Regions from separate parts of the Sphingobium sp. BYY-5 genome, predicted to be linked through region 2. Evidence: riboswitches for the same ligand, from Rfam matches in the RefSeq annotation. Region 2 holds a riboswitch; each other region holds the start of a gene.
The links. Region 2 has a riboswitch for cobalamin ahead of MOK15_RS18490 (cobalamin biosynthesis protein CobG). Riboswitches for the same ligand answer to the same signal wherever they lie in the genome.
Positions count from the first base shown of each region.

Region 1 (2,195 bases), 460 kb from region 2:
AGCTATTGGTGGATCAGGGCGCGGCGGACCCATTCCTGGCCGAACAATTGAAGCCCGAGTTGCTGGAAGCCGCCTGCTCCGTCGCAGGGATCGACCTTAACCTGCGGGTCCAGCCTAGCTATGACCATAGCTATTATTTCATCTCCACCTTCATGGAGGATCATCTGCGCTGGCATGGTAAGCGGCTTTAGCCTTTCCACCACTATCAATAGGGAGCGCGCCAAGCGCCTGCAGGCGCCATGCCCGATTGAAGGAAAGGCGGCAGAATGAAAGCGGGGCGATGTCGATGGCGAGGGTCGCGCGCAACGGCATGTCGAGCATATGAGCCAGCGCGGCGCGGATCATCATCGGATGCGTAATCGCCCCCGGCCGGCCTGACGTCTGCCCCGCCAGGCTATCGATCCAGGAGCCGATGCGCGCGGCGGCATTCGCCATATCCTCCCCATCCGGAGCGCCGGCGGCGGGATCGGCAAGCCAGGCTGCCAATCCATCGGGATGCGATGCACCGACCTCCATAATGGTGCGCCCGCTCCACGCGCCATGATCGACGTCACGCAATGCGATTTCCGGTTCCACCGGCAGCGCCATGGCCGCTGCCGTTTCCATCGCGGACCGCGCGGGACTGCAAAAGAGCCGATCAAACCGCACGCCCGCCATCGCCGCCACGGCCGCGCGACGACCGGCATCGTCCAGCGGCTCTTCCGGCCCGGCAAAGCCACCCGATCGACTGAAGCGTGTCGCACCGGCACAGACCAGGGTAAGGGTAAGGGTAAGGGTAAGGGTAAGCGTAAGGGTCAGGCAAAGCTCCGACAGACAGTTGACGCCGATCGCCTGCCGGTTCAAAGGACAGACAGCGTCCAGGAAGAGGAAGCCGGTGCAAATCCGGCGCGGTCGCGCCACTGTAATCGATGCCCTTGCCGCGCGTCGAGAGCCAGATTTTCTTCCTGGGCTTTTGATACCCCCATCGGGACGCGACATCCCGCAAAGGAGCATGACCATGGCCAGCAATGCCGCCCTGTTCGACGACGTTTTCATTCCCGTACGCGGGCAGGCCGCAATTCCGATCGAGGATATCGCCCCCTGGGCCGTGTTCGGGTTGCTGATCGCGATGATCTTTCTCTATTTCGTCAGCACCGAACAAGGTGCCTATGCCCTGTTCGACGGCATGTATGTGCATGAATATGTGCATGACGGCCGTCATCTGCTCGGCTTCCCCTGCCACTGACAGCCCAATCACATGACCAAGGATCTCTTGTGGCGCGGAATGCTGGCGGGCATTCTGGCGGCCCTGCTGTCGACCTTGTGCGCGCGCGTCATCGCCGAGCCGCAGGTCGACCTGGCCATCGCCTATGAAGCGTCCCATGCCGCCCATGATATGGGTGGCGGAGAGGAAGAACTGGTCAGCCGCGCTACCCAGAAGGGCGCGGGGCTGCTCACGGCGTTGACGCTTTATGGCGCTGCGGTGGGCGGCATTTTTTCGCTGGTTTTCGCTTATGGCTACGGGCGGATCGGGCGGATGGGACCGCGCAGCTTCGCGCTGCTACTGGCGGGCCTGGCCTTCCTGCTGGTCGTGATCGTGCCGGCGATCAAATATCCGCAGACACCGCCTGCCGTCGGGCGACATGAAACGGTGGGCGTCCGCACCGCCGCCTATTTCGCGATGATTGTCCTGTCCTTGGGCGCTGCGGTGATTGCTGGCAGGCTGCGCATGGCGCTGTCCCGCTCCTGGCGCAGGATCGATGCCGTCCTGCTCGCGATCGGCGCCTATCTGCTGCTGGTCATGCTGGGCCAATATCTGCTGCCCACGATCGATGAGGTGCCCGAACATTTCCCCGCGAGCCTGCTGTGGAATTTCCGCGTTGCCGCCATGGCAACCCAGTTGGTGCTGTGGGCGACGATCGGCGTGGCGTTCGGCCTGTCGGCGGAGCGGTTGCTGCAACGCCAGTAACAGCCCGCCAGGGGAAGTGAAGCTGCGTGCGATAGTCATGCCGCCCTGAAAGGCTGATGACAGCTTCGCTTCCTATTCGGCGGCGGCCCCAATCCGCATGACAAAGGCCGTTCGTTCAGGCGCTGGCGTCCCGACGCCCTCTCCTGCCGGATGGCGAGAGGATTTATGAACGACATCTGGCATCATATCGTCGCCGACTTCTCCAATCTTGGCTCCCCTTCCGCACTGGCCGCTTTCGGCCAGGTGG
Region 1 covers NZ_JALEBH010000002.1:78,681-80,875, reverse strand. Annotated here, with positions in the region: gene fghA (S-formylglutathione hydrolase) at 1-191, shown strand, start outside; gene MOK15_RS16705 (histidine phosphatase family protein) at 151-843, opposite strand; adenosylcobalamin (AdoCbl) riboswitch at 841-994, shown strand; gene MOK15_RS16700 (CbtB-domain containing protein) at 998-1,225, shown strand; gene MOK15_RS16695 (CbtA family protein) at 1,238-1,948, shown strand; gene MOK15_RS16690 (YjbE family putative metal transport protein) at 2,114-2,195, shown strand, end outside.
Region 1: it holds a riboswitch for cobalamin, as region 2 does, so the genes downstream of both, MOK15_RS16700 (CbtB-domain containing protein) here and MOK15_RS18490 (cobalamin biosynthesis protein CobG) in region 2, are expected to answer to the same signal.

Region 2 (2,195 bases):
TGGATCGGCGTGCTGCGTGTCCGCCTGAACCGGCGGTACAAGTCAGGTTCCGTCAGTCCCTATCGCGGCTGGATGAAGTGGCATCATGTCGTCGGGCTGTTGGGCGGCCTGTTCCTTGTGGGTTGGGTGTTCAGCGGCTGGCTGTCGATGAGCCCATGGGGCGGCCTGCGCGACAAGGGGCAGGCGGACGTGCCGCGCCTTTACGCCCGCGCCCAACCTGTCTTTCCGGCCATTGACCCCGCCATATTTCTTCGGCGCGGGCACGATGCCAGAGAAATACGGTTCGCCTATCTGGGCGGCCTGCCCATCATCACCATTTGGGGGCCGCAACCGGCCGAACTGCTGGATGGACGGAATGGCCGACCCATCATACTTGACCAGCCACGCATCCTGGCCATGGCGCGCAATGCGATGCCGGGTGCCCGGCTGGTCGGTGTCGAGCGGTTGGAACAGCCGGATCGATATTGGTATTCGACCGGGGACCCGCGGGATGACAGTCGGCCTCTACCGATCCTGCGCCTGAAGTTTGTCGATCCCGCGCGCACATGGTTGCACATCGATCCGGCGACCGGGGCGTTGCTCGGGCAGTTGGGGGCTGGGGGTCGCTCTTATCGTTGGCTGTTCAACGCGTTGCACAGCCTGGACCTGCCTTGGCTGCTCATCTGGCCGGTCATGCGGCACGTCTTGATCTGGTTCCTGTCCATTGCCGGTGTGGCCATTTCCGTGAGCGGCATGGTGATCGGCTGGCGGCGGCTATTCGCGCTGAAGAGAGGAGGGAACGGGCGCAAAGGCCAGGCCCACCATCTCAACCAACAGTCCCAGCTTGGCTCGACCGTGAGTTTCGACTAGTGGAGCTGTGATGCCTTTGGAGCGATCCGGGCATTCCATGAACGCACCGGTGCTCCGCAAGGGGCATAATCGGGAATGCGGTGCGGGGGCCTTGCTCCCAATTCCGCGGCTGTCCCTGCAACTGTGAGCGGATAGTGCGATGCATCGGCCCCTTGGGGGCAACCACTGGGCAGGCGGATCGCCGGGCCGGGAAGGTGTGCATCAAGCCATGACCCGCGAGCCAGGAGACCGGCCGGTGCCGTGGTCGCTCTTGCCCTGACCCAGGGGTTGGTCATGGCACGGTCCTTCTCCGTCTGGGCGACGAAGCTGTGCGGCTGGGGCTGCACGGTCGCGTGGTGACGGGTGCCTGTCGCGCCTGCCCGCCGTTGCGCGTCGACCGGTGATGCCGGCAAGCCCCGCCATTTTGCGTCCGGGCGCGCGGAGAAGCTATGTGGGCCGGGACGGCGAAGGCAGGGGCAAGGGGGCGGTCAGGGGCTGGTGCCCAAACGCCTGGCGCCCGATGATGGCGGGCGACGGATTGCTGATGCGGGTGAAGCCGCGCCTGGGCCGCCTGACACAGGCCGAGGTTGCTGGCCTGTGCGCGGCAGCGATCGCCCACGGCAATGGCCAGATCGATGTGACACGCCGCGCCAACCTCCAAATCCGGGGCGTGAGCGAGGCGACATGGCCCAAGCTGCTCGAATGCCTGCTGGACCTCGACCTGGTCGATAGCGATGCCGACCGTGAAGGCGTGCGCAATATCCTGATCGCGCCGGATTGGCAGGACGATGACGCCAGCCATCGCATCGGCTGCGAATTGCTCGAACGGTTGGACGAACTGCCGGAACTGCCGGAACTGCCGGACAAGGTCGGATTTGTCATCGATACTGGCCCAGCGCCCGTCCTCACCGGTAAGCCGGGGGACTTCCGGCTCGAACGAACAGTGGACGGCGCCATCATGCTGCGCGCGGACGGCCGGACGAACGGGGTGGTTGTGGAACGGCATCGGGAAGTGGACGCCCTGATCGCGCTCGCCCACTGGTTCGCGGCAAGCGGCGGAGCGCAGGCGGGACGCATGGCCCGGCATGATAAGCCGCTGCCCATATGGGCGGCGGGCACGGACAAGCCCGCCCCTTCTTTGCCGCCCTTGGTCCCCGGACGCTGGGACCGAGGAGCGGCCTATGGTGTGGCGTTCGGCCGCCTGAATGCGGACACCTTCGCGCGTATGATGGATGGGCAAGGCGGGCAGGGTGTGCGTATCACCCCCTGGCGTATCCTTCTTGTTGAGGGCGAAGGCGCCCCCGCCGACTATCCCGGCCTGTCGAGCGATCCGGCTGAGCGGTTGCTGCGCATCGACGCCTGTCCAG
Region 2 covers NZ_JALEBH010000002.1:541,513-543,707, reverse strand. Annotated here, with positions in the region: gene MOK15_RS18495 (PepSY domain-containing protein) at 1-849, shown strand, start outside; cobalamin riboswitch at 880-1,101, shown strand; gene MOK15_RS18490 (cobalamin biosynthesis protein CobG) at 1,349-2,195, shown strand, end outside.

Region 3 (2,195 bases), on a different contig from region 2:
GGCAACTGGTCGCGCGTCGCGCTCGCCATTTCGATGGTGCCGGCGACCGCTCCCGCGCCGAAAGCGCCGATGCCCCCGCCCCGCGTCACGCGAACCACCGACAGTCGCTCGGGCGCAAGCGCGCTGAACGGGATATAGCCGAAAAAGGGATCGGCGATCGGCACGCCGTCGAGCAGCATCAGCGTACGGCTTGACGCATTGCCGCCCAGCGCGCGCAAGGTCGCCCCCTGATTGGACGGGTTGGACGACCGGCTGTCTGACCGGCGGAACTGCTGGAAACCCGCGACATCGCCCAGCACGCTCTCGATCCGGCCTGAAGCACTGTCCATCAGCCGCTGCCGGTCGATCACCACCGACCCATAGACCGGCGTGCCCGGCGGCAGGTCCAGCCCCGCCCCCGTCACCACGATGGACGGCGCATCGTCGGGCGCTTCAGCCCAGGCGGTGGCTGGCACGGCCAACAGGATGGCGGACAATAGCTGCTTCTTCATGGCGCTCCCCTTGATGCGCCCCCTTTGTTGTTTTTCACCGTCTTTGCAAATGGAAAGGGCAGCATCCCTCTTCCCCCCGACAGAGGCGCCGGACGAAAGCACATTGCCAAAATGGTGCGGCGCGTTATGGGCATGATGGTGGGGAATATCTGTTCTCCATGACCGCGTCGGTGCCCCGCGAGGGGCTTGAATGGGAACATGGTGAGGCGGCTTAACAAGAGCCGGCAAATCCAGGGCTGTCCCTGCAACTGTAAGCGGCGAGCGCGATGCACAGGTTCCGGAACAGGCCGGGACAGCCACTGGGGGAGACCCTGGGAAGGTGTGCATCAAGCGACGACCCGCGAGCCAGGAGACCAGCCAGCGTGGGTCGCTCATTGTCCCAGGTCCAGGGAGAGACCAGGGCACGGAGAATGTCCGTCGAGCGACGACCAAGCGGCCGGGGCCGCTTCGGCGCGGGGTATGCGGGCGCAACAACGCCAGTCCGCCACCATGCGCCGGTCGATCGCGTTGCGCGTTCGGCAGGCCCTGCCTTCGTTGCCGGCGTTCGGAGGGGGCTCTCCGATGAAGACTGTAAAGACTATTTCCCTATTGGCCCTGGCAGCGGCGACGCCTGCCCTGGCTCAGGCGCCCGAAACGGAACCCGGCACGCGCCCCGGCGATGAGATCCTCGTCACCGCCTCCCGTTCCGGCGAAGGGGTGAAGGCCAGCCAGCTCGGCGCGTCCGTCACCGTGATCGACGCCGCCACGCTGGAAGCGCGGCAGACGCGCATCGTGTCCGACGTGCTGCGCGACGTGCCCGGCATCGCCATCAGCCGGATCGGCGGAGTCGGCGGCCAGACGCAAATCCGCCTGCGCGGCAGCGAAGCCAATCATGTTCTGGTGCTGATCGATGGTATCGAGGCCGCCGATCCCTATTATGGCGAATTTGATTTCGGCACGCTGATCGCCGATCCCGCCGCCCGGATCGAGGTGCTGCGCGGCCAGCAATCCTCGCTCTACGGTTCCGACGCGATCGGCGGCGTGGTCAATTATATCACCCTGTCGGGTCGCGAGGCGCCGGGCATCAGCGGACGGATCGAGGGCGGTTCCTTCGGCACGGTCAGCAGCGCCGCGCGCGTGGCGGGCGCCAGCGACGGCTTCGACTACGCCCTGTCCGCCTCTTATTATGACACGGACGGCTATCCCACCGCGCGCGGCGGCAACCGGGACATCGGCTCCCAAAGCCTGGGCGCGACCAGCAAGGTCAACTGGACGCCGACCGACGCCGTCAAGCTGACGGGCGTGCTGCGCTACAGCCTGACCAAGGCCGACACCAACAACAGCGAGTTCGATCCCACCAGCCCTCTGTTCGGTTACACGGTCGACAGCCCCGGTGTCCGTTATCGCAACGAAGCGCTCTATGGCCTGCTATCGGCGCAGCTTACCGGGCTGGACGGGCGATGGATCAGCACGCTGTCGGGCCAGTTCGCCGATACGACGCGCAAGGGCTATAACGCCTTTGGCTTCGACTATGGTGACAAGGGTCGCCGCTACAAAGGCTCCCTCTCTTCCAGCCTGACCCTCGGCACGGAAGCGGTGACGCACCGCATCACCGGCGCGATCGATGTGGAGCGGGAGAGTTTCCGGAACCTTTCGAGCTTTGCCTTCATGGGCAGGCGGCATACCGACAATATCGGGCTGGTCGGGCAATATGAGATGACGGCC
Region 3 covers NZ_JALEBH010000001.1:934,230-936,424, reverse strand. Annotated here, with positions in the region: gene MOK15_RS04570 (TonB-dependent receptor) at 1-491, opposite strand, end outside; cobalamin riboswitch at 643-868, shown strand; gene MOK15_RS04565 (TonB-dependent receptor) at 1,053-2,195, shown strand, end outside.
Region 3: it holds a riboswitch for cobalamin, as region 2 does, so the genes downstream of both, MOK15_RS04565 (TonB-dependent receptor) here and MOK15_RS18490 (cobalamin biosynthesis protein CobG) in region 2, are expected to answer to the same signal.